DNA from 3 places in the Vulcanococcus sp. CPBay_Sum15L08_68 genome. Region 1 is predicted to be linked to each of the others. Evidence: predicted binding sites of a transcription regulator. Region 1 holds the regulator's gene; each other region holds the start of a gene.
What was found. The regulator NtcA, encoded in region 1, controls nitrogen genes in cyanobacteria. The targets are predictions, from matches to a motif close to GTANCNNNNGNTAC.

Region 1 (9,949 bases):
CTGCGGCTGCGCTCCCCGCTGCATGACGACGGGGCCTTGATTCACAGCCGGCTCGAGCAGGAGCCGACGGATCCCGCTGACCCTGCTGGGGTGCTGGCGGCCGAAGCTCTGTCTCTGGGCGCCTCGCGTCTCTCTGGGGATGCCTTGGCTGCGTTGCAGCCAGAGCTCGAGAAGGGAGCCCTTCCCAACCTGTTGGCGCGGATGGCCCAGGCTCGCCCCCCGGGCGGTTTCCATCTCTTGGGCCACGCCCATTTGGATTTGGCCTGGCTCTGGCCGGTGGCGGACACCTGGCAGGCGGCGATTCGCACCTTCGATTCGGCCCTGACGTTGATGGAGCGTTTTCCCGAGCTCCACTTCGCCCACTCCACCCCGGCGCTCTACGCCTGGATGGAGCAGCACCGTCCGGCGCTCTTTGCCCGGCTGCAACTGGCCGCGTCACAGGGTCGTTTTGAGCCGGTCAATGGCCCCTGGGTAGAAACCGATTGCGTCTTGGTTGGGGTCCCCTCGTTGCTGCGGCAGTTTGAGGAGGGGCAGGCCTACAGCCGCAGCCGCTTCCCCCAGTGGACGCACGAGCTCTGTTGGTTGCCCGACAGTTTTGGCTTCGCAGCTGGGCTTCCTGCCATCGCCCAGCTGAGCGGAGTGCGTTGGTTCTGCACCCACAAGTTGGCCTGGAACAGCAGCAACCCTTTCCCCCATCGCCTGTTTCGCTGGCGCAGCGCCGATGGCTCGGAGCTGTTGGCCCTGGCGACGGCTCCCATCGGTACGGGCGGCGATCCCCAGGGGATGGAGACCTACCGCCAGCAGTGGCAGGCGGCGACGGGTGTGGATCAGGCCCTATGGCTCCCGGGGGTTGGCGACCACGGCGGTGGCCCAACCGCCGAGATGCTGGAGCAGCTGGCCCTCTGGCAGCAGCAGCCCGTGGCCTGCCCCCAGCAGCACGGAACCCTGCGCAGTTATCTCGAGGGACTGGAGCCCCTGGCGAGCCGATTGCCGGTCTGGCGAGACGAGCTCTATCTCGAACTGCACCGCGGCTGTGCAACCACCCGCCCGGATCAAAAGCGCCATAACCGCACCCTCGAGCGCTTGCTTCGGGAGCTCGATTGGGTGCAGGCCCTGCTGCACCTCCGCGGCAGCGAGCAGCCCGGTGCGGACTGGCGAACGCTGCTGTTTCAGCAGTTCCACGACATCCTTCCGGGCACCTCAATTCCTGAGGTGTTTGAGCAGGCGGAACCGCAGTGGCGCCAAGCGCGGCGCCTGGCCGCCCGTCAGCGCGACCACGGGCTGCAGGCCCTGCTCCCCGCGCGCGGCGGAGCTGAACCTTGGTGGCTGGTGCAACTCCAGCCCCAGCCTGCGGAGCGGGTCACCCTGCGCCTGCCCGCTGGCGCCTGGTGCATCGAGGGGGCCCCGGAGCAGCTCCCCAGTCAGGGGCGTCCAGCCGGTGGGACATGGGTTCAGCTCCCCTTGGACTCGGCTGTTCAGGCGGTTCCTCTTGAGCGCGCGGATGGGCTGCCGCGGGCCTCGGCAGCAATCACAGCCCCGGTTGTGTGCGAGGCGAGCGCTGGGCACTGGCGCTTGGACAACGGCTTGGTGCGGGTCGAGATCGGGGCGGACGGCGTTCAGCAGCTCTGGGGAGCCGATGGTGTGCCCCAGCTCTCGGGCCCTTTGCAATGGCGCCGTTGGAGCGATCAGGGCGAGTTTTGGGATGCCTGGGACATTGCGGCGGACTACCGCGAGCAGCCGCTGCCTTTGACTTGGCAGGGAGCACCGGAACTGGTGGAGCAGGGACCGCTCTGTTGCCGCTTTGTCGTCCGCGGCCGCTGCGGCCAAAGCACGCTTCGACTCGACATTCAGCTGCGGGCCGCCTCGCCGTATCTGGAGCTGGCTTTGACGGTCGATTGGCGCCAGCGCCATGAGCTGTTGCGGCTGGAATTGCCCTTGGCGCAGGTTGCTCAGCGCTATGCCGCGGATACCTCTGCGGGGGTGCTTGAGCGGCCGGCCCAGCCCCTGACGGCTAGGGAGCAGGCGCGCTGGGAAGTGACGGCCATCAGTTGGCTGGCCAGTCAGGCGAAGGCTGGAGCGGGTGGTCTGGCGGTGCTGCTGGATGGGCCCCAGGGCGTCTCCGCCACCCCCGATCAGCTGGGGGTCTCCTTGCTTAGAGCACCCACCTGGCCTGACCCCTCGGCCGATAACGGACACCAACGGCTTCGGCTCGCGTTGGTCCCTTGTGCAGCCGGGTGGGCGTCGGCCGGGGTGCCTCGTTTGGCGCAGCGTTTTCGAGAACCGCTATGGATTCGCCCGGCCCAAAAGGCGGCCCAGCAGGCGGAGGTCTTCGCTCCGATCGACTTGATGGAGGGCATGGGTCCAGCCAATCCCCAGATCCGCGTGCTCAGCTGCAGGCCCGGCTCAACCCCAGGGCAGCTGGCGCTGAGGCTGCAGAACCTCAGCCCTCAGCGACAGAGCTGGACGCTGGGCTCGCCACGGCGTTGGCGCCGGGGGAATGCTGAGACCTGGCAGAGCGGAGCTCTTGTGCTCAAGCCCTGGCAGGTCGTCGCGTTAGAGCTGGTTTAGTCGTCGTGGTCGTCAAAGGGGTCGCTGAGCTGCTTCGACGGAGGACCAAAGGCGGTGTAGATCCCGAAGCCGGTGAGGCCCAGCAGCACAGCCAAGACGGCCAGTGCCACAGACATGGCTGGGGAGGTGGTTTCCATCACAACTCTCGACGGGGCCAGCCGCTCAGGCGGCCAGGCCCCTTACAGTAACGAGACCTACTCCTTGCCAGAGAGCACAGCCCGACATGGCTCAACGCACCCGCCTGGGAGATCTGCTTCGCCCCCTGAACTCCGAGTACGGCAAGGTTGTGCCCGGCTGGGGCACGACCCCCGTGATGGGCGTGTTCATGGCCCTGTTCCTGGTGTTCCTGCTGGTGATCCTCCAGCTGTACAACAAGTCCCTGATCCTCGACGGCATCACCGTCAACTGGAACGGCATCGGCTGATCCGATGAACGTGTTTGGGATCGGATTGCCTGAGATGGCGGTGATTGCCGCCGTGGGTCTCTTGGTGTTCGGTCCCAAGCGCTTACCCGAATTGGGTCGCACCCTTGGAAAAACCCTGAAGGGTTTTCAGTCCGCCTCGAAGGAATTCGAGCAGGAGTTCCGAAAGGCGGTCGACACGGTGGAAGCGGAAGTCACCCAGGCTTCTGCTGAGCCCCAGCCTCAACTCAAGGCCGACGACGAGCAAGCGGCCGGTTGAAGGACTCCATGGCTCCTTTGAGTCTTGTTGTTGGTTTAGGGAACCCGGGCGAGAAGTACGCCGGAACCCGCCACAACGTCGGATTTATGGCGCTGGAGCAGCTGGCCAAGCGTCAAAACAGCAGCTTTAAGCAGCAGTCCAAGCTCCACGCCCTCGCCGCGGAGGTGGGACAGGGTGCTGAACGCCTGCGTCTGTTGATGCCTCAGACCTACATGAACGACAGCGGTCGTTCGATTCGTGCTGCTCTCGATTGGTTTGGCTTCGAGCCCAACCAGATGCTGATCCTGGTGGACGACATGGATCTCCCCCTCGGTCGCTTGCGCCTGCGGCTCTCGGGCGGTGCTGGCGGGCATAACGGTCTGCGCAGCACCATTGCCCATCTCGGTGGCCAAGAGTTCCCCCGCTTGCGCATCGGGATTGGCGCTCCTGCCTTGAATCCGGTGGAGCGTAAGCAGCGCACTGTCGGCCACGTCCTCGGCCGCTTTGCCGTCGCCGAACAGCCGGTGCTCGAGGAGGTCATCGATGAGGTCTTGGCTGGTCTGGATCTGATTCAGCGCCTGGGGTTTGAGCGGGCTGGTAACAGGCTCAACGGTTTTGTTGCTCCCTCTGCCGCCAAGCTGGTCGAGCAACCCACTGCCTGAGTCCGCGTGAGTCGCCTCCCCACGACAACGGCGCAATTGCGGGTGCTGCGCCAAAGCTTTAGCCAGCGGGTGCTGGAGGGTGAGGTCAGCGCTGGAGGGTTCGAGTGGACCTTCGCCTGGTTCTTTGACCGCGGCGAGCTGCAGGTGGAGCCCTCCCTGGGCCGGGCCTTGATCCAGGACGCGTTGCTGCGCTTCCTGTTGAAAACGGACTACCAGCTGGAGGCGGGTGGGGACTACGCCTTCAGCGTGCGGGCCAGGTTTTAGGCAGCGAGCTGGCGCAAGACGACCAAGCCAGGTTCCCGCTTGAGCTCCGTTCCCCAATGGCGCTCCAGCAGCAGTTGAGCCACGACATCGTCGTAGTCCCGTGGGGGCAACCTCAGGCCCTCGGGAAGCAATCGCCGCCAGCCCCTGGGGGGCTCCAGCTGCCAGTAGCGGGCTCGTGCGGCCAGGGTGGTTCCCGCTTCAGGGATGACCTGGACAGCCAGGCCAAGGTCGTTGAGTTGCCGCTGCCAGTGCTTGCTGCCCGTGCCATCGCCGAGCACAACACCCTCAAGACCCGGACGTTCTCGCCAGATCGCAATCTGCTTGAAGCACTCTTCCGGGGAGAGCACGGCGGCAACCTCGATCTGGCCTGTGCTGTGGTCAGAGCGCACCAAGCCGCATTTGCTGCGGCCGGGATCGAGTCCGATCCAAGTCATTGCGGGCGCTGCCAGCGAATGTCGACGGCAATCGGGTCGGCCAGATCACTGTTGCCTCTGGAGACGGCCTCGAGCTTGGCGGTCTCGCCCAGGGGGCGGTTGACCAGGGCCTCAGCCAGTTGATTGAGGCGTGCTGGGTCAAATTGCAGGCCGTTGGCCAGGGCCCCTTGGCGTTGGGCTCGGGTAAAGGCTGCGGCGAGGAGCAGGTTCAGGCGGCTACGCACCTGATCTGGGGAGCGCTCATCGGCCTCCAGCACGGTGGTGGCCAGTTGTTCTCCACTACGCACCACCCGTTTGTTGGGTCTGACATCCGGGAATGCCACGACCTGACGCTCCCCTTTGAGCACATTGGCCGCTGAGATCAGACTCACGACCCACTCGCCGCGTTTGCTGAGGGTGGTCTCCAATTTGCTGATGTCGCTGCGCGGCACCAACAGGATTTGACGGTTCGGTGTTTCGCCTGGCAGCACGCGCTGGTAGACGTTCAAATTCGTGCGCTGCAGCAGGGCGTGGATCACGTCTCGGGCCTGGCTTGGCTTCTCGATCCGCACCTTGGCCACCTCCAGGATTTGGCCACTGCTGATCACCACATCACCCTGACGTAGGGCAATCAGGTTGCGTTCGAGACGCTCGAGCTCTTGGCTGCTGCTTTTGATCTTGCTGTTGAGCTTGGCGAGCTCAGTGCGGTTGCGCTGGAGATCGGAATCCTTCGCGGCGATGTCACGGCTGAGGCGGTCGCGCTCGGCCTCCAGTTGTTTGCGTTGCTCCATCAGGGGAGCCAGTTCCTTCTGCAGCCGGCTGGCCTGCTCGGCCACCACCTTGAGTTGGCGTTGGGCCTCGCTGCGCTCGTTCTCTGCGCTGCGCAGGGCGCTCCGACTTTGGGCCAGGTCCTTGCGACTTGAGCTCAGGGCATCGCGGCTGTCCCGCAGGCGCTGTTCGATCTGATCGAGTTCGAAGAGCCCCGTGCGCAAGCGATCACTGACGAGCAGCATCAGCCCGAGGGAGATGGCACTGATCAAGCTGCCGGTCAGCACCGTGATCACCACGGCGGTTTTCTTGGGCCGCAACCGGAACAAGCTCAGCCGCGCCTTGCCGACCTTGGATCCCAAGCGATCCCCCAGGGTGGAGAGCACTCCCCCGAGGATCAGCAACGCCAGGATCAGGATCCAGCCGGACACGACGTTGGGCGACGACGATCAGTATCGGTTGCGGTGGCTTGGAACGCAGCTGGGATCGGCCACCAGTTCAGCCGTTTAGCTGAAGCGTTTGGCGAGGGCCAACGGATCGAAGACGGTGATTTTTTTGCGGTCGATTTGCACCAGGCCGTCGTTGCGGAGGTCGCCCAAGAGCCGGGTGATCGTGACGCGGGTCGATCCGATTGCTTCGGCGATGGCCTGGTGGGAGAGGCGCAGGTCGATCGTGATTCCTTCGCTGCTGGGTACACCAAAGTCGCGGCACAGCACCAGCAGGAAACTCACCAGTCGCGAGGACATGTCGCGGTGGGTGAGGGTTTCGATCATGGTCTCGGTTTGCAGGATCCGAGAGGAGAGACCCTGCAGAAGCAGTAGACCAACCGCCGGGTCTTGTTCGATCGCCTTGCGGACGGAGGTGGCGGGAGCCGTCACCAGCTCGACGCGGGTAAAGGCAATCGAGTGATAGAAGCGGTCCGAACGCTGGCCTGTCAGTAGAGACAGCACGCCGAAGAGGCTGTTCTCCCGCAGCAGTGCCACGGTGATTTCCTCGCCGGATTCGTAGACCCTGGAGAGCCGGACCGCACCCCGTTTCAGCAGATAAACCTTTTCGGCGGGGTCGCCGGGGAAAAAGATTGTTTTGCCGCGCTCAACGATTTCGGTGGTGCTACCGCTCAGGCCCCGGATGACATCCAGCAGCGTGGCATTGGGCGGCAGGGGACTCCCCGCGATCGGTGCGATCACTGACGTACCGGTCGTAGGGCTAGGGGAGTAGCGGCTGAATCCTTGCGTTGCCACGACCATTTCAGCGCGACTGAGTTGCCTGGAACCTACGGATCAGTCCAGGGCCGCCCTGTAGCCATTGAAACTAATTTGCTGCCTCTGCCAAGGCCTGCTTCTGGGCCTGCATCAGTTGATCGATGCCGCTTTCCGCTAGGTCAACCAGGCTGGAAAGCTGTTGGCGACTGAAGGGTGCGCCCTCCGCGGTGCCTTGAATTTCGAGCAAATGTTGCTCTTGATTCATCACCACGTTGAGATCGACTTCTGCTCGGCTGTCCTCGCTGTAGTCGAGATCGAGGAGTGCGGCCCCATCCACGAGGCCAACGGAAACCGCCGCCACCTGCCCCACCAGGGGCGATCGTTCCAGCACTCCGCGCTGCTCCAGGCGTTGCAGGCCGAGGGCTAAGGCGGCCCAGGCTCCAGTGATGCTGGCGGTGCGGGTGCCGGCATCGGCTTGAAGGACGTCACAGTCGATTTGCAGGGTCCGCTCCCCCAGAACCTCCAAATCCAGGCAGGCCCTGAGGCTGCGGGCGATGAGGCGTTGGATTTCTTGGGTGCGACCGGAGAGCTTCATCAGCTCCCGTGGCTGCCGGCTGGGGGTGCTGGCGGGGAGCAGCCGGTAGTCAGCGCTCAGCCAGCCCTTGCCGGAGCCTTTACGCCACTTCGGAACACCCTCCTCTAAGCAAACGCTGCAGATCACAGCCGTGTTGCCCGTGTACACCGTGACGGAGCTCAGGGCGAAGCCCATCGGATCCCAAGCGAAGCGCGTGCTGCGCAGGTCCGTTGCGCTGCGGCCGTCCCGCCTGGGTTGGGTGCTGCTCATCGCGGGCTGGCTCAGTGCCTCGATGGTACGGGTGTTTGCACTACAGGTAGTGCTTGTTGCTTGCCGGACGGCCTAACGCCGCTACATTCAGGATCCCAAGCGGCAGCCATGCACTCGATGACGGCCAGCATTGCAGCCACGCCCCGTGCTGGACACCTGCGTCCATTGGCTGTGGTCCCGGCGTCGGCCCCCGCTCGCAGCGTGCGCCTGGCGGCCCAGCAGGAGGGGCAGCTCCAGGTGCACACCGCTCCCTTCCGCGGCAGCTTCAGTGGGGTGTTCAGTCAGGCCCTGCGCAGTGCCGGGCTTGGTAGCCGCGTTCTGGTGAGCCAATTCCTCAAAGGTGGGGTCGATCAGGGTCTGGAGCGCAGTGTGTGGCTCTGTGGCCGCCTTCAGTGGCTGAGGCCAGCCGTGGCGGGTTGCCTGGCTGAGCCTGTGCCGGCCTCCCAGGCCGATGTCGAGGCTGTGCGCGAGATCTGGGCGTACACCCGTGAGCAGCTGCTGAGCGGTCAGCTGGATCAGTTGGTGCTCGATGAGTTGGGCCTGGCCGTCGAATTGGGCTACTTGTCCGAGGCGGAGGTCGTTTCAGCCCTGGAGCAGCGGCCGTCCCACCTGGATGTGATCCTGACGGGGCCCTCCATGCCCACCGCTCTGTTGGCCATGGCCGATCAGGTCACCCAGCTGCGCCGAGGTTTCTGATGCTCAAAAACGACCGTTGGATCAACGAGCAGGCCGCCTTGGGCATGCTCGAGCCCTTTCAGCCCCAGCTGGTTCGCCATCTCGATCCGGAGAACAGCGAAAAGCCGGTTCTCAGCTTTGGCTGCTCGTCCTACGGCTATGACCTGCGTCTCTCCCCGCAGGAGTTCCTGATCTTCCGGCACGTCCCCGGAACGATCATGAATCCCAAGCGCTTCAACCCCGCCAACCTGGAGCCGGTGCCCCTGCATGAGGACGAGGACGGCTCGTACTTCATCCTCCCGGCCCACTCCTATGGCTTGGGTGTGGCGCTCGAGAAGATGTGCGTCCCTCCCAACATCACCGTGATTTGCCTGGGCAAGAGCACCTATGCCCGCCTGGGGATCATCGTCAACACCACCCCAGCTGAGGCCAGTTGGGAAGGTCACCTGACCCTGGAGTTCAGCAATTCCTCCGGCGCGGACTGCCGCATCTATGCCAACGAGGGCATTTGCCAGCTGCTCTTCTTCGAGGGCGATCCCTGCGAGACGACCTACAAGGACCGGGCTGGCAAGTACCAGCACCAGCCCGAGCGGGTCACCTTGGCCAAGGTCTGAGCCCTAAGGGGCCAGGCGCGCCTTGTGCAGGCGGGTCTTCTCGTACCAAGCCGCGATCTCTGGGGCCCAGGCCTGGAGGTGGGGCCACATCAGATCGCAGAGCACCCGGATTTCCTCCTGGGCATCGAGCTTGGCGCGCAGGTCCATGAAGTGCAGGAACGCCCGCAGCGAGAAGCTCACCACGAAGTGCTGGCGGTAATCGAAGGGAAGGATGCCCCGGGCATGCTCCTCGGCGAACCCCGCCGCGAGCATGTCGCGATAGCGCTCGGCCGCGGCTTGGCAGAGGGCGAGATCCTTGGCGCGCTCGTCTGCGCTGTAGGTGTACTTCTTGCCTTGCCGATCGCTGTACTGCCCTTCGGGGCGCAGGTAGAAGACCTCTTCGAGTTCCAGCTCGCCGTTGGCGGCCCGGCAGATGCGCTCGCCGGTGTAGCGCATGGATTGGACGTCAAAGCTCACGCCCACCCGGTGGGTGCGGGCCTGCTGCATCACGGAGTGGGGGAACCAGCCCACGTTCAGCACAATCTGGGCGTGCTCCAGCGGACCGTAGTGACCGCGCTCACCAGCTAGGAGACGTTTGACGCAGATCTCGCCGGCCTTGGTCTCATCAGGCCACTCGGCGCGATCGGCCGCCACAAACCCTTCGCTGTAGTCCTGGTGCATCCCCGCATAGACGCACTGCTGGGGGTTGGGGGTCGCTGCAATCAGCTCAACCCGAAAGCGTTTCATGGGCGGGCGATGGCGTGGGGAGCTGGTGCTGCAGGGTAACGGGCTTTGGGGGACTCAGCTGTGGCTGCGGGGGCCTGCCATGGTGGTCGCCTCCGCTTGCGGCAGGACGCTGGTCTCGGCAACGCCCGCCATGGCCGGTAAGGGGGTGCCTGCCACCAAGGCTTCAGTCAGGGCTTCCAATTCGCTTTGGCTGCGGGCGCCGACGGCGCGGCCCACGCGGGTGCCACTGGCATCGAAGAATTCCAGCTGCGGGATGCCGTTGACGTCGTAGCGATCCACCTCCGGTTGCCAGCGGGGGTTGTCGACGTTCAGCAGCACCACATCGAGTTGATCGTGGTGTTGGCTCTCGACCTTCTCCATCGCTGGGGCCATGGCTTGGCAGGCCTCACACCAGTCCGCGTAGAACTCGACCACGCTGGGCCGGCCATTGCTGAGGGCAACGGCGGGCTCCAGCGACTGGCGGGCCAGCTTCTCCAGGGGCGCCGCCGGTGAGAGCCCGCCGCGCAGAAGGAAGAGCCCTAAGGCCAGAAGGGCGGCCACTGCAGCCAGCAGCA
Region 2 (9,949 bases), on a different contig from region 1:
TTTTGTTTGCCTTCCAAAGGCTCACGTTTGATTGCGTGGGGAAACGAACACAGAGCTGGGAGACATTCACCGGCCTTAGAAATCACCCAGTCAGCAGTCGGATTCATGGGCGACCATCTGCATCTCGTCGGACTCACCGGTGATGGCTGCCGGATCGCCCGTGACGGGGGCGGCGGCTATGTCGTGAACCACAACGACAGCGACGGAAGCTGGGAGCGGGTCGCCAACCTCCCCGCGGCCTATGCCGTTTGCGAGCGCTTCAGCCAACGGGACGCCCTCGGGCTGCCCAATTGGCGCGCCGAGGCCTAACGACCAGAAGGCAACTGGCCCAACCCTGATTAGCGTTAGTCCAACCCTTGGAAGGTTGTGATGACAGCCCCCTCCAGCAGCTGCACTGACCGCCCGGGCCGCGCCGGGATCAGCAGTGACAGCTTTTCTGCCCGCAAAGAACAGGCCCTGGTGATCTTGCTGGCCCAGTCCCTCGCCGAGGCACAGATCGGCCGGGCCGATGCCCAGGCCAGCCAAGGCCTCTGGAATGAGGTGGCGGAACTGGAGCTTGACCCAGATCGGATCATCAACCTGCTCTACGGCGGCGAAGACCTAAGCGATCGAGCAGCCCTCAAGGAACGGGATCAGCAGTGGCTCTCCGCCCAGGTGCGCCGAGCACCTCGCGGATGGTCCCTGCGAACCCTGCACCTGGGACGGCCTCAGCCCTATTTGAGCGGAATCGGCATCTCCACGAGGGCCGGCTCAGGGGCGCAGCTTTCAACGCGCTGACTGACGACATCGCCAATCACCACGATGGACGGGGAGGCCAGCTCCGCCTCCTGAACGGCTGCAGCCAAACCACCCAAGGTGGAGACCACCACCTTCTGCCCCCGCACCGTGCCTTGCTGCACCGCCGCAGCAGGGGTTGAGGCGTCCAGGCCGCCGGCAATCAACTCCTCACAGATATGGGGCAGGTTGTGCAGGCCCATGTAGATCACCAGGCCATCACTGCTGCGGGCTAAGCCGCGCCAGTCCACCCCAGGACGACGCTTATCAATCTCCTCGTGACCGGTCACGAAGGTGACGGAACTGCCCGCACGGCGATGGGTCACGGGAATGCCGACATAGGCAGGGGCGGCGATCCCAGCCGTCACCCCGGGAACCACCTCGACGGCGATCCCATGACGCTCGAGGTGGGCCGCCTCCTCACCGCCACGACCAAAGAGAAAGGGATCCCCACCCTTCAGACGCACCACGCAGCGATGGCGCTTGGCCATCTCCACCAGCACGGCATTGGTGCTGGGTTGGGGCACAGAGTGATGGCCCCGGCGCTTCCCAACGAAGTGCTGCTCGGCACCGTCCGGCACCAAGGCCAAGACCTCGCGCGGCACCAGTGAGTCATAGACCAGGGCATCGCACTGGCTAAGCAAACGCTGGGCCTTGACCGTCAGGAGGTCGGGGTCACCGGGACCAGCCCCCACCAGATACACCTTGCCGGCAACGTCAGCGGTCATGGCAGATCGAGCAGGAGGTTGAACAAGAACTGACGGGTGGCCGGACGCTCCAGCAGCGCCAGACAGGGGGAGACGTCCGTCCGTAGGTGGGCCGTCATCCGATTGGGCGCAAGGGCCAAGGGCAATGCCGCCGCATCGCTCGGGGCGCTTCGGTCTGCACTTAAGCAGGGCACCCCCAGGTAGCGGCTCAGGGCCGAGAGGTAGCGATCCGCCACCCCTGGCCGAAGGGGATGGTGCAACACAGCCGGAGCATTCAGCGCGCGCAAATGCTCCAACCAGGGGCCCCAGGCCCCGAGGAAAGGAAGCGTGCACACCTGATGCCCTTCTCGGCGCAGCCGATCACGGATCCCCGGGACATCACTGCGGGCATGGCTGCCGGGCGTCAGCAGCAGGGGCACCAACAGCAGCGATTGCCCCTGGGGCAGCTCCAGAGGATCAGCCGTGAGGGCTTGCAACCAAACCGGAGCCTGACGGGCCTGGGCGAGATCGTTCAGCAGCTCAGTGATGACCTGGGGAATCTGCCCACCGGCGTGGCCGTGGACCACCAAGAACAAGGGCGACTGCCCAGCAGCGGAGGGCTTCGGTAGCAACGGCCACCGCCAGCACCCCGGGCCTGCTGATGGAGTCACATCCACCGGATTCATAGGAACACGATGCCAGCCGCCCGCCCCTTGCCCAGCTCCCGCCGCAGGCCCCAGAGCAGCTACGGACGCCCCCGCTACCGGGAGATGCAGCCCACCCCGCAGTGGAGGCGCGAACTCGATGCCGACTTCGCCGCCATGGGCAAGGTCTGGCAAATGATTCGCAGTGGAGCGACGCGAATGCTGGGCGAAATCGGACGCCAATACTGAGCTGCGCGGGGCCGAAGAGCGTGACCATCAACCCGGAAGATGGGGCCCCTTTAGGTATCCGTTGACACCCTTTTCACCACTCCCCTTGGACGGCGTCGATCCGTAACAACGGCGACAAAGCAGTGCAGAGGGCGAATGATTTGATTCCCCCCACTAGTCGTTCTTTGTTTTGGAAACGGCTCAGTTGCTGACTTCATCTGAACCGATTTCCCATGGTGGCGACGCCAACGATGTCCAACGCAAACGAGATACCCAGCGCACTACCGAGCTGGCTCGAAGGTAAGAAGCTCAATAAGATTGAGCAGAACAAAGCTGACAAAGACGGCCTACTCGTCGGCAGCGAAATCGAGACGTTCGCCAAACTTGGATGGGAGAACGTCGATGAGACGGATCTTCAGCTGCGACTGAAGTGGTACGGAATGTTCTGGAGACCCAAAACTCCAGGGCTGTTCATGATGCGCCTGCGGGTTCCCAACGGGGTGATCTCCGCAGAGCAGCTTCGGGTCGTCGGCAACATCGTGGCTCGCTACGGCAGCAACGGAAGCGCTGACATCACCACGCGCCAAAACATCCAAATGCGCGGCATCCTCCTGGAGGACCTGCCCGAGATTCTGGGTCAACTCAAAGCGGTTGGCCTGACCACCATCCAATCGGCCTTCGACAACCCCAGGAACGTCACCGGAAATCCCATTGCCGGCATTGACCCCCTGGAGATTGTCGACACTCGCCCGTACACCCAGGAGCTCGAAAACTTCCTCACGAGCAACCACCAGGGCAACCCCGAGTTCTCCAACCTTCCGCGGAAGTGGAATACGGCTGTCGCTGGTGCACGCGACAACTTCCTGCTCCACAACGACATCGCCTTCCACCCCGTTGAGCGCAACGGCGAGATGGGCTTCGGCGTCTGGATCGGCGGCATCCTCTCCTCCCAGATGAATGCCTATGCCATTCCCTTGAATGCTTGGGTCAAGCCAGATCAAATCTGTGCGATCACCGAAGCCGTGATCAAGATCTGGAGGGACAACGGCGAGCGGGACAAGCGCCCTAAGGGTCGCTTCCGCCTGTACCTCGACGAGGTTGGCCTGGAGGCTTTCCGGGCCATGGTGGAAGAACGCTTTGGTCCGCTGACCCCAGATCCAGGTTCAGTCTTCGACGCTGAACCCCGCTCCCACTACGGCATCCACCCGCAGAAGCAGCAGGACCTGCACTACGCCGGTGTCCATGTTCCCGTCGGACGCCTGCTGGCCGAAGACTTCCAAGACATTGCCGCCCTTGCCGAGCGCCATGGCGACGGCAGCGTGCGCCTGACGGAAGATCAAAACGTGATCTTTACCGGCATCAGCAGCGCTCAACTCCAGGCCTTTGAAACGGAACCACTGCTGCAGCGCTTCAGCCTGAACCCCAGCCACATTGCCGCTGGCACCGTCAGCTGCACCGGCAACAGCTACTGCAGCTTTGCCCTCACCAACACCAAGGATCAAGCCCTCGCTGCTGCTGAAGCGCTGGATCGTGAATTGGTCCTTCCGGAGGAACTGAAGATCCACTGGACGGGCTGCCCCAACACCTGCGGCCAGGCCTACATGGGCGCCATTGGTCTCACCGGAACCAAAACCAAACAGCCCGATGGCGGCATGGGCGAGGGCTACAACATCACCATTGGCGGCTCCCAAGGTGCCAACCCTCAAATCGGCGAGATGCACCGCAAAGGAGTTCCCGCCAGTGAAATCCAAGCGGTGCTGAAAGAGGTTCTCATTGAACAGTTTGGCGCCAAGCCCAGGACGTAAAAAGCCGCAGTCCGCACTACACATTTACCGGCATTTTTGAGACCAGGTGCTCCTTTCTTCTGAAGCCTGTCCTCAATCAGATCGCACCGTCTCACCCTCAACTTCGGACGCATGTCTTCATCAACGACGCAACAAAAGAGAGATGTCTTCTCTCGGTTTGTGAATTGGCTGAGCAGCAGTGGCACTGACAAAGCTGCCGTCAACAGGCCCCAAGGCAGCCAAGACATCATTTCTCGCTTGATGAACCGCATTAGCGGTTAATTCCTTTCCTCACACATCACTTGCAGAGCAAAACATGAGCGCGACAGCTTCACAGATGGACTATGTCCTACCCAACGAATTAGTCGACGGCATGATTGCTGCCGGCGGCAAAAAAGCAACCGTCAGCGTCAAGAACCTGCTGATCCGCGGTTTCTATTCCGGAGCCATCCTCGGTCTCGCCGTGATCCTGGCCCTGACCGTGGCCGCCCAGAGCAAGATGCCCTTCCTGGGCTCGCTGCTCTTCCCCTTCGGCTTCGCCAGCATCGTCCTCTTCGGCATGGAGCTGGTCACCGGCAACTTCGCCCTGCTGCCCATGAGCGTCTGGGCCGGCAAGGCGAGCTGGAGCGCCACCTTCCGCAACTGGGCCTGGGTCTGGATTGGCAACTTCATCGGCACCGCCGTTGTTGCCCTGATCATGTGGGCCAGCCTGACCAGCGCCGGCACCGTTGAGCCCCTGGCCGCTGCCGACGGCGGTAAGGGCTGGCAGGTCGTGGCCGCCACGATCATCAAGCTCAACAAGCTGAATGTGGTCACCAAGTACGAAGCCCTTGGCAGCACTGGCTTCTTCCTGGCCTTCCTGCGGGGCATGGTCGCCAACTGGCTGGTCTGCCTGGGCGTGACCATGGCCCTGGTGAGCAAGAGCGTTCCCGGCAAGCTGCTGGCCTGCTGGCTGCCGATCACGGCCTTCCAAACGATGGGCATGGAGCACATCGTGGTGAACCAGTTCCTGCATACCGCCGGCCCCCTGCTGGGCTCCGGTGTGTCCTTCGGCAAGGTGATCGTCTGGAACTTCATCCCCGTCACCCTCGGCAACATCGTGGGCGGGATGGTCTTCATCGGGATGCTCTTCTACAGCACCCACCGCACCAAGATGCCCAACGTTCTCCCCAGTGAGCACGACGACAAGCTGGAGCGGGAACTGGCCGCCGAGCTGGGGGCTCGCTGATCAATGGGACTCGCTGTCGCCCCTGCCTCTGACCTTCTTCAGCCCCATGAGGAAGCTGCTCTGAGCGAGCGGCTCGGACGCTGGCGGCGGCAGCCCCTCACCCCTGAAGAACTGAGCGCTCTGCTGCCTCGGGTCTCCGATCCCACCCTTGCCCTCAGCCTGGCTGAGCGGCTGGGGATGGCCGGACCCGAGGCCATTGCCTTGATCCTTCCCCTCTGCCAATCGCAGGGCATTTCTCTGCCCCTCATTCGCGCCCTGGGAATCTGTCATCACCCCCAGGCCTGCACCCAACTCCTGGCCTGGCTGCCAGAGGCCGGACCCCTGGAGCCCGATGTGCTCGAAGCCCTCGGCTGCTGGGGCAATCTGATCGATTTCAGGATCATCGAATCAGCGCTGAGCGCACCTGGCCAGAGCCATCGCCTGGCAGGCCTCAGCCTGCTGACCTTCCGCAATCGCAGCCTGACGGCCGAGGAGGTCCTACGCCTGACGACGCCTCTGCTGCAGGACTTTCGCGCCGATGTGGTGATTGCCACGATCAAGCTGCTGCAACGGCGCAACGAACCCAGCGTCTTAGCTGCCATTCGCGGCTGCATCAGCACCGAAGCTCTGCCCCGCGTCGCTGAAGCGGCACTCCAGGCCCTCGGTTGCATCGGCAGCCTGGAATGCTGCCAGCAGCTGCTGGAGCTTCGAGGCGAATTGGCTGGCACAGCCTTAGAAGAGCCGCTGCGGCGTCAACTCAAGGCTCAGGTCAGGCATCAAGCCCTGGTCGAGCAGGCCTTGGCATAACTATTCATTTCTACAATTCGCCACAAAAAAAGCCCACCGTTGGTGGGCTTTTGCTTTGGGAGCCGAAGCTCACCATTTCTTATAAGGAAGGAACTTGCCGCACATGGTGACCTTCACTCGGTTACCAGCAGGGTCTTCAACTTTGTCCACATCCAAGGTGAAATCAATGGCGCTCATAATGCCATCACCAAACTTCTCTTGGATCACGTCCTTCAGGGGCATTCCGTACACCTGCATGATCTCGTAGAAGCGATAGATCAGCGGATCAGTCGGGATCACAGGATCCAGACCGCCCTTGGTCGGGAACGACTGCAGTGCCTCGGTAATGGCATGGTCAAGGCTGAGCAGTTCAGCCAGCTTTTGGGCTTCTTCAGCCGAAGCGGTGGACTGGCAGTAGAACAGCGAAGCGATCCACACTTCATCGCGACCCAGGGCGGCCTCCAGATCAGCGAAGCTCAGCCCTTTGGCCTTCTTCGCCGCCATCAACGTCGCCGTGATTGTGGCGGGAGAGGGAGCTGCCAACGAGGGCATTGAAACAGGAGTAACCGTCATGGAGACAGGCCAGAATTGATGAGAGGAGTGAACAGAATGAAGCGCAATCTGCGTTCTGCTCGCATGTCAGATTCGCTGCAGATGGGGATCAACTTCGCAGCCTTTGTTACCGAGCCTGAAACAACTTGGTAGCTGCTGCTACCAGATCGGGCCTTGTCGGCACGGAGAATCCAGTGAGAACGAGCTCTTCTGTCGGCTTGACCTACGCCGCTCCCCCAACCGACGGCCCGCCGAATGGCCGTGAGCTGTTCAAGGCCTATCTGCGCAAAGTCGGCAGTGGCGAGCACACCAGTAGTGGACTGACGCGCGAAGAAGCCGCCCACGCTCTGGAACTGATGCTCGATGGGGCCGCTAGCCCGGCCCAAATCGGCGCCTTCCTGATCGCCCACCGCATCCGCCGGCCTGAGCCTCAGGAGCTCACCGGGATGCTGGATGTGTACCGAAAGCGGGGCCCGCAGCTGACAACCGGCAAGCCAGCCATCAGCTTCGGCATGCCCTTTGACGGGCGCACGCGCACCGCTCCGATCTACCCCCTAACCGCCCTGGTGCTCTCGAGTGCCGGACTCCCCGTGGTGCTGCAAGGGGCCGGCCGCATCCCCGTGAAATACGGGATCACGGCCCAGGAGCTGTTCGCCTGCTTGGGCCTGCAGCTCGCCGGCCGAAGCGTCGAGTGGGTCCAGGCCAAGCTCAACGCTTGCGATCTGGCGTTGGTCCATCAACCGGACCACCTCCCGGATGCCGAAACCCTGATCCCTTACCGCGAGGATCTCGGCAAGCGGCCACCGCTGGCCAGCCTCGAGTTGCTCTGGACTGCGCACCAGGGCGAGCACCTGCTGGTCAGTGGCTTTGTCCACCCGCCAACCGAAGCGCGGGCCTGGAAGGCACTGGACTTAGCGGGGGAAACCAACGTGCTGACCGTCAAAGGCCTCGAGGGGAGCACCGATCTGCCGATCAGTCGGGCCTGCGTGACGGGTCGTCCAACCCGAGAGGAGGACGGGCGCCAGATTCTCCACCCCCGCGACAACGGTTGCTACGGAGCCGACCCGCTTTGGGACGGGCTGGAGACCTGGGGGAACCAAGCGGCCGCCGCCCTAGGCGGGCAAGGGGAACTCGCGACCGCCTTGATCTGGAATGCAGGCACCTACCTCTGGCAGGCCGGACTGGAGGCGAACCTCACCGACGGCCTCGAGCGCTGCCGGGACCTGCTGAGCTCGGGGGTGGTGATGGCCCACCTCCAGCGTCTGCGCCAGGAGATGGGCTGAGAGCAACCAATCAGCGCTCGCCCAGCACCTGCCACATCGCCGCTTGGCCAGCAATCACGGGCTGCACCGACGCGGGTGCGGAAGCCGAGATGGAGGCACTACGGATGAGTTGGACGCCCAAGGAGGCGACAACAAAGGCTCCAAGGAAACCTGTGGCGATCGTCAGGGGATGGCGGCCCTGAACCGCAACTCCAGTTTTGGTTGCCATGACGGCATGGGGGATTCAACCCATCCACTATGGAGACGTCAGCCAACCCTCGCCAGCTGAACCGGTCCAAAACGTTGTGGACGCCGCCGGCGCCATGGACCAGGCGGCCGCCCCTGCGAGAAGTCGATCGCTGCTCACCCAGCCGTGGGAACTGCCCAGCAGAACCCCAAGAGCAACGGCCAAACGCATGGTGAACGGAAGAATTGAAGGGAGTTTGAAGAGACCAACGCACCGATTTGGCCGCCGTTGACACCAAACCCATCCGCCGGGAGCAAGCAATCCTCAGAAGCGTCAAAATCACTACCAGAACGACGTCTGGCCGTGACAACTGAGGCCCCCTCAGCAAGCCATTGCTTTGACTTTGAAAGCGATTTCATCGGCAACTGGCGCTGCATTCCCCTCTGCGTGCGCCGCAAGCTGGACCTCTGCGGCATCAAGCTCAAGCTCAACCATTGGCTCGCCCTCAACCAAGACGAGCGGCAAACACTTGTCGACTGGCTCGACACCCAAGACGCGCTTGAGCAACTGGGGGAGCACCTCTTGAGTCGCACGGAGGCCATGGCCGACGGTCAGGCCAAAACGCTGCCGATCGCCAGCGGCGAGCCCTGGCAAAACCCGCAGCAGATTCCCGAGGTCTTGATCGAGGCCGCGCAACTCCGCGGCATCCCCCTGCAAACAGAGCAATGGGTCGCGCTCAACGAATTAGAGCGGTTTGCCCTGTGCAAGCTGGCCAGGCCAGGGCATGACCACCACAACTTGGAGGCCGCCTTTAGCGAAGTGCTGGGCTGAACCAGCGCCGCAGGGCCTCCAGGCGCCCCGCCTCCTGCTCCACCGGTTTGACCACCGACACCGCCGGGGCAACGATGACCGCGCAGGCCTTGAGTTCAGGCTGCTTGGAGACGGGACAGGCCTGATCGTGCATCAAGGTATTGGCCTCGCAGGCCTTCTCCTGGGTAAACCCCCAATGCATCGGAAGAAACACCGACCCCCGGCGGATGCGATCGGTGACTTTGACGTTGGCGGTGATGTGTCCGCGGCGTGAACTCACAGCCGCCAACTCCCCATCCCGCAGCTTGAGCTCAAGGGCATCTTGGGGGTGAATCTCAAGCAGCGGCTCGGGATGCATGGTCTGCAGCCGATCGACCTTTCCCGTGCGGGTCATGGTGTGCCATTGACCGAGATACCGGCCCACGGTGAGCACCAGCGGATAGGTCTCGCAGGGAGGTTCCGCTAATCCCAGGGGTTGGTCGATGCAGAAGCGAGCGCGCCCCGAGGGTGTCGCGAATTGATGGTCGCTGTAGAGCCGCTTGGCCTCGGTGGTGGCTGAACTGCCCGCCGGGAAGGGCCACTGCTGGGGGCCGGCCTCCTCCAACAGGGCATGACTCAAGCCAGAGACATCACAGAGACGCCCGGCCGTGAGCTGACTGAATTCCGCGTACACCTCAGCCGCGGAGTCGTAGCTGAACTGCTCCTCAAAGCCCAGGCGCCGACCCACCTCCGCGAACACCTCCCAGTCGGGCCGGCTCTCTCCGTGGCGAGGGCGATAGGCCGGGCAATAGGTGACCCTCCGCTCGGAATTGGTCATCGCACCGGCCTTCTCGCTCCACTGGGCCGCCGGCAAGACCAGGTGGGCGTAGTGAGCCGTTTCCGTGTCGGCGTAGGCATCGCTCACCACCACCAGAGGGCAGCGCCGCATCGCAGCTTTGACGCGATCGAGGTCCGGCAGGCTCACCAGGGGATTCGTTGCGGCCACCCACCAGAGATCCAGCTCGCCGCGCTCCATGGCCTCCACCTGCT
Region 3 (9,949 bases), on a different contig from region 1:
CCCCACCATCAAGACCAGTTGGCCCCAGCGGTTGAGATGGGCCGTGACCCCCAGGTCCAGGCCAACCGTGCCAAAGGCGGACACGCAGGTGAAGAGCTTCTCCAGGAAACTGAAGGACTGCACCTGCTGCTGCCCAAGGGAATTCCCCAGGCCCAAGGTCAAGGCCATCAGCACCACAAACAGGGCCGAAGCCAAGGTGACCCCCACGGCCCGCAGCACCGTGGCATCGGGAATCTGCCGGCGGTGCAGCAGCACATGGCTGCGGCCCTGGAGGGTCGAGCGGGTGGCCCCCATCAGGATGGCGAAGGTGGTTGTTTTCACCCCGCCACCGGTGCCGCCGGGGCTGGCGCCGATGAACATCAACAGGATGATCAGCAGCAGCCCGGCGTCGGTGATCTGGTGGGCGGAGAGGGGAATCGTGTTGAAGCCGGCGGTGCGGGTGGTGATCGACTGAAAGAGCACGATCTGCAGGTCCTCAAGCCAGCCATAGGGCTCCATCGCCGAGGCGCCGTAGCCGATGTGCTCGGTAATCAACAGACCCACCGCGCCGATCACGATCAACAGCGCCGTACTGCGAATGACCAGGCGGGTGTGCAGGCTCAGGCGACGCAGGCGACCCAACCGAAAGCGGTTGTTCCAGATGTCATTGGCCACCCGCCAACCAATGCCACCGATGACGATCATGAAGGCGATGACCCCAGTCACCACGGGGTTATCGCGATAGCTCTCCAGGCTGTTGGACCAGAGGCCAAATCCGGCGTTGTTGTAAGCGCTGATGGCATGGAACATCGCAGCCCAAAGCCGTCTGCCCGGGTCCTCGATGTCGGTAAAACCAAAGCTGTAGAGCACCACCGTGCCCAAGCCCATCACACACAGGGCCACCAGCAGGATGCTGTGGAAGGTGGGTCCGATGCCGCCAACCCCGAATTCATCAAGGGCACGGCCCTTGTCCAAACGATTGCGCAAGCCGGATCGGCCCTGCACAAACCCCTGCAGGAAGGTCGTGATCGCCATCAGGCCCAGGCCGCCGGTGATGATCAGGCCCGCGAGCACCACCTGGCCTGCGAAGGTCAGATCCTCTCCGATATCGATCACCGAAAGACCGGTCACAGTGATCGCCGAGGTAGCCGTGAACAGGGCCTGCCACAAACCAACGTTGGAGTTGGAGCAGAGCGGCGTCGAGAGCAGCAGTGTCGCCAGAACGATCACCAGCAGGCCCGTCACCACGGTGAACTGCGGCACCGTGAGCTGATGGCGCCAACGCTGTAGCGCCCGGACTGGATTGCTCGAAGACGGGTTCATCCCGCAAACCGTAGGTAAGGTCCGATCGATCTCGCAGCCTGCGCCAGTCGATGAATCCGATCGTTGTGCTGCTGGTGATGGCGGTGCTGATCCTGGTGGGCTCGGCTTTGGCCTCCAGTACGGAAGCCGCCATGCTGACGGTGAATCCGATTCAGGTCCACACCCTCAAGCAGCAAAAGGTGCCGGGATCACGGGCACTGGAGCGCATCAAGGCCAGGCCCGGGCGGGCCCTGGTGCTGCTGGTGGTGATCAACAACCTGTTCAACATCTCCGGTTCAATCCTGCTCGGTAGCCAGGCCAACCAGGTGTTCGAAAGCGTCGGGGGCCGCTGGGCCCTGCTGCTCTTCAACGTCGGGTTCACGGTGGCCGTGATCCTCTTCGCTGAAATCCTGCCCAAAACGATCGGCAACAGCTTCGCCATGCCGATCTCCTTGGTCTCGGCGCGCATTCTGCTGATGCTCGAGCGGCTGACCCTGCCGCTGCTGCTGGTGCTGGAGAAGCTGATGCCGGCCATCACAGCCACGAGTGAACTCACCACCAACGAACGTGAGATCCACCTGATGGCGCGCCTGGGCTCCCAGCAGGGCCAGATCGAAGCCGACGAGGCCGCGATGATCGGCAAGGTCTTTGCCCTCAACGACCTCACCGCCAGGGATCTGATGGTTTCACGGGTGGCGACCCCGTCCCTTTCAGGCGGCGCCAGCCTGGACTCGGTTCGCCAGGAGATCCTTGAGGCCGCCGATGACGCCTGGTGGGTTGTCCTGGGGGAAGAGGTGGATGAGGTGCTGGGGGTTCAAAGCCGCGAGCGAGCCATGGCTGAGCTGCTCAGCGGTGGGGGCTACCGCCTGATCAGCCAGCTCTGTGATGCGCCGCAATTCGTCCCCGAGATGATCCGTGCCGATCGGCTGCTCACCAGCTTCCGGCGCGGCGACCGCAGCTCCGTGCGGGTTGTTGTCGACGAGTTCGGGGCCTTCGTCGGCCTGGTCAGCGCCGCCGACATCCTTGGGGTGCTGGCCGGTTGGAAGCGGGTCCCCGAGGGCTAGGTATGGGCGCGGCCCTGCTGGCTGCGCTTGAGCAACCACCAATAGATCCCGCCAAACAGCGCTGCGCTGAGGGATCCCACCAGGGTGGAGCCCAGCAACAGACGGCTGGAGATCGCCAGCCCGAGCTCCCAGATGCCCCCCTGCTGGATTGCCTCAAGGGTGGGCAAGGCAGGGCCAGGGCCCAGCAACCAGCAACCGACGCTGTAGTTGAACCAATAGAGGGGGATGTAGGTCAGGGGGTTGCTAATCCAGGTACCCGCCGCAGCCAGGATGTGGTTCCCGCGCACCAGGCTGGCCAGGGCGATGCCCAGCAAGGTCTGCAGACCGAAGATCGGGAAGCAGCCCATGAACACCCCAGCCGCCAAGCCCCGGGCTTTCTGGCCGCGACTGGCCTCGTGATGCCACAGCCAGAGCAACCACTGTTTGAGGCGCTTCATCCAACCCCGAGGGCCTTGCGAGCTCACGTTCTACAGGCCGAACCAGCGGCAGACCATCCAAGGAACGGCGATGGCCATGGCAATCGTCAAGGGGAAGCCATAGCGGGAGACGTCCAAGAAGCGATAGCGACCCGGGCCATAGACCATCAGGTTGGTTTGGTAGCCAATCGGACTGAGAAAGCTCTGGCTGGCGCCGAAGAGCACCACATAAATCAAGGCCATCGGCGGTAGGCCAAGCCCCTGGGCCAACTGACCCGCGATGGGAATCAACATCGCCACCGTCGCCGCGTTGCTCATGACTTCGGTCAACGCGACGGTGAACAGGAACACCACGAGCATGGCGCCATAGACCGGCCAGCTGCTCAAGCCGAGCAACAGGGCCTGGGCCAGGGCAGAGGCCAGACCCGTTTTTTCCAGGGCAACGCTGAAGCTCGCCAGCGAGCCCAGGAGCACCAGAACATCCAGGCGCACCACCCGTTGCAGTTCACCGGCGCGCAGGCAACCGGTCACCACCATGGCCACCGTGCCCAGCAGCACGGACGCCACCAGGGGGATGACCTCAAAGCTGGGCAACAGCAGCACCAGGGCAGCAATCAGCAGCGCCACGCGCTTGCGGCTGACCGTGGGCAGGTCCTTCTCCAACTGCTCCAGGACCACCAGGTCATTACTGGCCGCCAGGCCGCGGATGGCGTCCTTGGGGCCCTGCAGCAGCAGCACATCCCCCTCACGGAGTTGGGCGCGCCCGAGCCGTTCCCGCAGCACCGCATTGCCGCGCCGCAGGGCCAACACCGTGGCGTTGTAGCGCTGCCGGAAACGCAGATCGCGCAGGCAGTCACCGGCGAGGGTGGAGCCGGAGGGCAACAGCACCTCCACCATCCGCTGGCTGTTGTCCTGCTCCAGGCTGAGCGGTTGCTCCGGCGTGGGAGCCAAGACCACTGTGTGGTCCTGCTGGAGGCGCAGCAGGTCCTCGCGGCTGCAGCGCAGCAGCAGACGATCCCCGAGCATCAAGGTGCGGTCGGCCAAGGGAGGCATAAAGCGCTCCGTGCCGCGGTGCAGCTCCAGAACGTCGAGGTCAAAGCGCCGTTGCAGCCGCGTGGCGTGGAGCGACTGGCCAATGAGCTCAGAACCCAATGGAATCTTGACCTCGGTCAGGTATCCACTGCTGGAGAGGTCAGCGATCAGGTCGTCGTCATCGCGGCCCCGATCCGGCAGAAAGCGATCGGCGAGCAGCACCATCAGCGAACCGCCCAGCAGCCAGACCCCCAGACCGATCGGGGTAAAGCTGAATAAGCCAAAGCTGCCGTAGCCCAGACGGCTACTGACCTCGCTGGCCAGCAGGTTCACCGAGCTGCCCAGCAGGGTGATCGTCCCCCCGAGCACCGTGGCAAAGGACAACGGGAGCAGCACCTTCGACGGGGAGATGCGGCGGCGTTTGCACCAGCCCTCCACCACCGGAAGCAGGCTTGCGACGATCGGGGTATTGGGGACGACCGCCGAAACGGGACCCACCACCGCCACCATCAAGGCAATCATTCGCTTCGGGCTGCGAATGGCGTCGGAGCCGATCAAGGCGCGCAGACGATCGAGTCCCCCGCTGCGGAACAGCCCAGCGGAGATGGCGAACAGACCAGCCAGGGTGATCAGGGCAGGGCTGCCAAAACCCTCCAGGGCTTCCCGCGGCTCGATCACGTGGAAGCTGACCAGCAGGCCGGCGGCGAGCAACCCCGTGAGATCGGGCGCCAGCCAACCGGAGATGAAGAGGACCACGGAGCCCAGCAACACCACCAGCGTGATCAGGGCTCCGGGCTGCAGAGCGGCAGCAACAAGATCAGCCAAGGGAGGGGCGATCGGGCAAGGCCCTCAGCCTACAGCTCGCAAAACACGGCAGACGGATCGGGAATAACAGCACAGCGAGAAAAGTTCAGCCAGAGCTGAGTCTCCTAAAGGGAACTTGGCGACACCGATTCCCAAGTGCTTTACCGTGGTATCAACCCAGGCACCTCCGTTGCCCTTCAACGCCAAAACCAGCTACGGGCTGCTCGCCCTGATCGAGCTCGCTGGCATCCAGGCCCAAGGAGGACGGCTACAGGTCTCGGTCATCGCGCAGCGACAGGGCATTCCCGAGCGCTACCTCGAGCAGATGATGACCAGCCTGCGCAAGGGGGGCCTGCTCAACAGCAGCCGTGGCCCCAAGGGGGGCTACCAACTGGCCCGACCCGCCGCAGACATCCGGCTGAGCGAGGCACTCGACTGCCTCGAGGGCAGGTCCGAACCGCAGCCACCGGCTCAACAGAGCCTGGAGCAGCAGGTGCTGCACTCGCTTGGGAGCCAACTGCAGGAACAGCGCCTGGCCCTCCTGGAGTCCACAACCCTCGCGGACCTTCTCGCCCAACGGGATGCACTGCTTCAGGCGCAAGCGATGTACTTCATCTAATGGCACTCAAGTTGGTGCGGGGCGCCCGGGGAACCCGATCAATCCAGGGCGAAAGACTCATCACCAGCAGTGGAACCACCACGAGGCCCAGCAGCAGCATCACGCCCAAAAAGTGACGCACCACCAGGGTGATGAGCGGCACCTGGACCGACTGGGGCAAGACCTGCCGGCAGTCCACGCAAACCAAGCGCGGAGGGCGCTCCTCGGTTTTGGTGAGCAAGCGCGCACCGCAGCGGGGGCAGGGCAAAAGCGGCACCCTTGGGCCCGTCCATGCTGCCAGCCAAGGCCCTGAGGCAATAAAAAAGGCCCGCCGAAGCGGGCCCATCGAGCAGAGCTCAGAGGATCACTTCGCCGAAGCGAAATCGGGGTAAGCCTCCATGCCGTGCTCACCGATGTCGAGACCTTCGATCTCTTCCTGCTCAGTGACGCGGATGCCGCCGAAGAGGCCGCCGATCACGGACCAAGCAATCCAGCAGGTGACCAGGGTCCAGATGGCGTAGGCCGCACAGCCCAGGGCCTGAATGCCGAGCTGGCTGAAGCCGCCGCCATTGAAGAGGCCAAGGCCTGCAGAACCGACATCCATGCCATCAACGCCCCAGAGGCCGATGACGAGGGTGCCCCAGACGCCGCACACACCGTGGACGGAGAAGGCGCCGACGGGATCGTCAATGCCAGAGGCATCCAGTGCGGAGACTGCGAAGACAACGATGATGCCGCCGACGGCACCAGCGACCCAGGAGCCCACCAGGGTCATGTTGCCGCAACCGGCAGTGATGCTCACCAGACCGGCCAGGATGCCGTTGATGATCATCGTCAGGTCGGGCTTGCCCGAAGTCAGGGTGGAGACGATGGTGGCAGCGATGGCGCCACCGGCAGCCGCCAGGGTGGTGGTCACAGCCACGTAGGGCACGTACTGGTCCATCGCCAGCTCAGAGCCGGGGTTGAAGCCGTACCAGCCGATCCAGAGGATCAGGGCACCCAGGGTTGCAATCGACATGTTGTGGCCGGGGATGGCCTGGGGCTTACCGCCCACGAACTTGCCGATGCGGGGGCCAAGCAGCATGGCGCCCACCAGGCCGGCCCAAGCACCCACGGAGTGGACGATCGAGGAGCCAGCGAAATCAATGAAGCCCAGCTCGCTCAGCCAGCCGCCATTCCACTGCCAGGAACCGGAGACCGGGTAGATAACAGCAGTCAGAACCAGCGAGAAGATCACGAACTCGCCGAACTTGACGCGCTCAGCCACGAGGCCAGAAACGATCGTGGCGGCGGTGCCGGCGAAGGCAGCCTGGAACAGGAAGTCAACGGTGGGAACCAAGGCTCCCTCGGTCACCATCTCAGCGGTGACGGTGGGGTCAAAGAAGAGGCCGTTGAAATAAAGCCAGCCATCCACCAAGGATCCGCCGTACATCAGCGAATAACCGATGAACCAGTAGGCGGTCACCGCGAGGGCGAACACGAACAGGTTCTTGGCAAGGATGTTGACGGCGTTCTTCTGGCGACACATCCCGGCTTCGACCATGGCGAAACCGGCGTTCATGAAGATCACCAGGATCGTGGCCACCAGGAGCCACATGTTGTTGGCCAGGAACGCTGCGTTGAGCTCGGGGAGCTCAGCGGCGCGGGCCGAAAGGTTGAACACGCCCAGGCCGAAAAGAGCCAGAGGCACACAAGCCAGCCAGGTCAGCGAACGGCCGGAGGACAGTCCTCGCACCTTGCGGAGCAGAAGCTGAGGAGCCTCCAGCAAGCTCGCTTCCTGCAGGCTCTTCGACCGAGGCCGAGAGACAGGAGAAGCAACAGTCATCAAAAAGCAGTCGCTGGGTGGATGACGGATTACCGCCATTAGGTGCCAATGTTCCGCATCACAGACCACCGTCAAGGTCGCATTCGCTACCAATTCGCAAGTCCATCAGGAATTGCGCTAAGGCCGCAGAAGGAAAGTGAAGAAAAAACGTTCAATGGGCCACAGTAACTATTACAAAAAAGACAAAAAAGGGGCTTTTGTTCACTCTGAACATTCTTCATCCGCTAGAAATGCTGCAGAAGGACAAAACGTTGAGTGAGCCCCCTTTGGGCCTGGCTCCACCGGAAGTAGCCCACCGCGAGGCGAAGCAACGCTCCTTCCCACGAAGCGGACAACCAGCCAACCCTTCGAGGCCCGATGACCACCATGAACAAACTTCAGTACCGCGGCGTCACCTACGACAACGCCACCCACGAACAGCCCACCAGCGCTCCCGTTGAGCACGCCTACCGCGGCCAACATTTCGAAGCGCCCCTCCGCCACGAAGCGGCTTCAGTCGACACCGCTGTCGATCTGCAGTACCGCGGGCAGCACTACCACCACCGTCAGGCCGAGGCCGCTTCCCAGGTCAACCAAGGCTGATTCCGCCCCAAAACCAAGGCTTTTGGTTTTGGTTCGCGTTGATACATCAGCGTCCAACGCCTCCCCCTCCAATAGGGGGAGGTTTTTTATGGGCCATGGACATCACCCTGACGTCCGTCGGAGAGAGCTACAACCTCAAGCACCGCACGGTGATGGGGATGCTCTGGCTGCAAACCCACTTCGCCGATGAAACCTGGGACTTGATCTGCTCAGGACAGGTCAATCTGAACCGCCAGAGCAGCGAAACCCTCTACAACGACGCCACCGCCGCAGGGGTCAGCGTGTCCATGCTCCCGAGCGTCGTCTGCTCCTAGCCAGCGCTCCTGCGCTGTTGCATCCAGCGCAGTGAGGTCCAAGTCAGGAAGACCAACACCAGGGGCAGAGCTGCCACCAAGACGAACAAGCGGAATTCATCAATACCCGGAGCCGCCGTACTGCTGAGGATCTGCTCAACCAAGTAGAGGCCGTAGGCGCCAAGCAAGAGCCACCCCTCGAGGCGATTGATCACGCCGCCACTCCAGAAAATCGGCAGGCAGGCCAAGGTCGTCAGCACCATCACTGGGAAATCACGGCGCAACAGTTCAGGGCTGACCAACAGTCCGTCCTGACCCGAGAGCAGGGCGCACAGACCCAGGATCAAGAGCTGGTTGAGCAGGTTGCTGCCCACCACGTTGCCGATGGCAAGATCCGCCTTACCCCGGTAAGCCGCCACCAGGGACGTCACCAGTTCTGGCATCGAGGTGCCAGCCGAAACGATTGTCAGACCGATCACCGCCTCACTCACCCCGAGGGTCTGGGCCGCAGCGATGGCGCCTTTGATCAGAACCTGGGAGCCCACCACCAGCAACACCAGACCCAGGGCCAATTTGACGATGGCCACGGGTGTGGTGGAGGCCCCTTCCGCATCAATGTCATCAAGACCGTCCTCGTGGTCTTCCCGCGCTGAGCGCACCTCCCAGACCAGGGTGATCACCAGGGCTGTCAACAGAGCCAGACCCGCAACCCAGGAGAAGCTCCCGGATGAGGCCATCGCCCAGGTGGCCATCGACACAGCGATGAGCAGCGGCACATCCCGCCGCACCAAGCGACTACGAACGCGTAGGGAGGTAATCGCCGCGCTGGCGCCCAACACCACCATCACGTTGAAGATGTTGGAGCCCAGAACGTTGCTAACGGCAATCGAGTCCCCGCCGGAATTTCCCTGCAAGGTCGAGAGCAAGCTCACAAACAGCTCAGGGGCGCTGGTGCCAAAGGCAACGACCGTCAGGCCGATGACGATCTGAGGAATGCCCAGCAACAAAGACAGGGCAACCGCGCCGGCCACAAACAACTCGCCCCCGCCAAAGAGGAGCAAGATGCCCGCGACGATCTCCAGAAAGGTGAGGGCGTCAGGCATGGCCAGCAGCGGACTGGCCCCAATTGTGCACAGAACAGCCGAAATGTCTTCAGGCCGTTACCCCGGCACGGCCGGAGCCGCGGGCGGCGGGGCGACCGCTGGAGCAGGGGCGACGCTGGCCGGCTCAGCTTTCTCTGGAACCACCTCTTGGGGTTCTTCCACGGGGGTGGGTTCGGGGTTGGGTTCGGTCTCAGGACCGATCACGTCAATGGAGACCCGCTGGACCAAAAGGCGGTAGCGGAATTTTTGCGTCCTGTTGATGAAGTCCTGAACCGCCGCAACCTGTTTCGGGGTGGGCAGGTTGGGGCGACTCACCCGAACTGCCGCCTTGATCAAAGGGGGGTTTTGCGTCCAATCGATCTTGACGTCGGTGAGTTCTGAATCCTTACCCAAGGTGATGGTGCGTTGGCGCAGGCTCTCGGTGATGGCCCGCTCGACCTCCTGAAGGGCCTGACGCTGTTGGGCTTGTCCCAGCAGCGTCACAAAGCCACCGGTCAGCGGAATCAGCAGCAGTCCCGTCAGGAGCAGGCTCACCAGACCCATCTGACTGCGGAAGAGCTGCTGGCGCAGGCTCGCCTGGGTGGCCACCAAGGTGAGCAATCCCCCCGAGAGAATGCCCAGCAGGTTGGCGGCAAACAGCAGGGCTGCTCCCCTGGCCGGTTCCCACTGCTGAAGCGACAGCAACAGGCCCAGGACACAGACCGGAGGCACCAAGGCCACCGCAATCGCCGTGCCTGCAACGGATGACACCGCCTCCGGCTTGAGGCGGCCGTAGGTCGCGATCGACCCCGCCACCAAAGCAATGCCCAAATCCAGCAGGTTCGGCGTGGTGCGCCCCAGGACCTCATCGCCCAGGACCGGCAGGTTGGCCACCCAACCCAGGGCCGCTGAGGTCAGCACCGTGATGCCGACGCCCACGGCCAGGGTCAGCAACGCACGGCCCACCAGGGC

Region 2: a site for NtcA is predicted at 2,408-2,421, ahead of QZ189_RS01140 (ferredoxin--nitrite reductase). Genes of this name have one in related genera too.
Region 3: a site for NtcA is predicted at 7,097-7,110, ahead of QZ189_RS07925 (ammonium transporter). Genes of this name have one in related genera too.

The regions. Positions count from the first base shown of each region.
Region 1 covers NZ_JAFMFX010000010.1:15,950-25,898, reverse strand. The annotation lists gene QZ189_RS03090 (glycoside hydrolase family 38 C-terminal domain-containing protein) at 1-2,568, shown strand, start outside; gene psbN (photosystem II reaction center protein PsbN) at 2,565-2,705, opposite strand; gene psbH (photosystem II reaction center protein PsbH) at 2,792-2,992, shown strand; gene QZ189_RS03075 (TatA/E family twin arginine-targeting protein translocase) at 2,997-3,248, shown strand; gene pth (aminoacyl-tRNA hydrolase) at 3,257-3,889, shown strand; gene QZ189_RS03065 (DUF3146 family protein) at 3,896-4,153, shown strand; gene QZ189_RS03060 (resolvase) at 4,150-4,587, opposite strand; gene QZ189_RS03055 (DUF3084 domain-containing protein) at 4,584-5,765, opposite strand; gene ntcA (global nitrogen regulator NtcA) at 5,841-6,581, opposite strand; gene rph (ribonuclease PH) at 6,646-7,380, opposite strand; gene QZ189_RS03040 (cob(I)yrinic acid a,c-diamide adenosyltransferase) at 7,498-8,076, shown strand; gene dcd (dCTP deaminase) at 8,076-8,669, shown strand; gene thyX (FAD-dependent thymidylate synthase) at 8,673-9,395, opposite strand; gene QZ189_RS03025 (thioredoxin domain-containing protein) at 9,450-9,949, opposite strand, start outside.
Region 2 covers NZ_JAFMFX010000003.1:33,427-43,375, forward strand. The annotation lists gene QZ189_RS01115 (hypothetical protein) at 106-309, shown strand; gene QZ189_RS01120 (hypothetical protein) at 370-777, shown strand; gene cobA (uroporphyrinogen-III C-methyltransferase) at 714-1,502, opposite strand; gene QZ189_RS01130 (hypothetical protein) at 1,499-2,047, opposite strand; gene QZ189_RS01135 (hypothetical protein) at 2,156-2,353, shown strand; gene QZ189_RS01140 (ferredoxin--nitrite reductase) at 2,584-4,137, shown strand; gene QZ189_RS01145 (formate/nitrite transporter family protein) at 4,454-5,344, shown strand; gene QZ189_RS01150 (hypothetical protein) at 5,348-6,130, shown strand; gene cynS (cyanase) at 6,200-6,661, opposite strand; gene QZ189_RS01160 (anthranilate phosphoribosyltransferase family protein) at 6,880-7,944, shown strand; gene QZ189_RS01165 (hypothetical protein) at 7,955-8,152, opposite strand; gene QZ189_RS01170 (nitrate reductase associated protein) at 8,474-8,941, shown strand; gene QZ189_RS01175 (nitrate reductase) at 8,922-9,949, opposite strand, start outside.
Region 3 covers NZ_JAFMFX010000043.1:3,648-13,596, forward strand. The annotation lists gene QZ189_RS07895 (potassium transporter TrkG) at 1-1,302, opposite strand, end outside; gene QZ189_RS07900 (CNNM domain-containing protein) at 1,353-2,345, shown strand; gene QZ189_RS07905 (DUF2062 domain-containing protein) at 2,342-2,782, opposite strand; gene QZ189_RS07910 (SLC13 family permease) at 2,813-4,618, opposite strand; gene QZ189_RS07915 (Rrf2 family transcriptional regulator) at 4,788-5,216, shown strand; gene QZ189_RS07920 (hypothetical protein) at 5,209-5,463, opposite strand; gene QZ189_RS07925 (ammonium transporter) at 5,560-7,020, opposite strand; gene QZ189_RS07930 (DUF4278 domain-containing protein) at 7,378-7,602, shown strand; gene QZ189_RS07935 (hypothetical protein) at 7,698-7,916, shown strand; gene QZ189_RS07940 (calcium/sodium antiporter) at 7,913-8,998, opposite strand; gene QZ189_RS07945 (DUF389 domain-containing protein) at 9,056-9,949, opposite strand, start outside.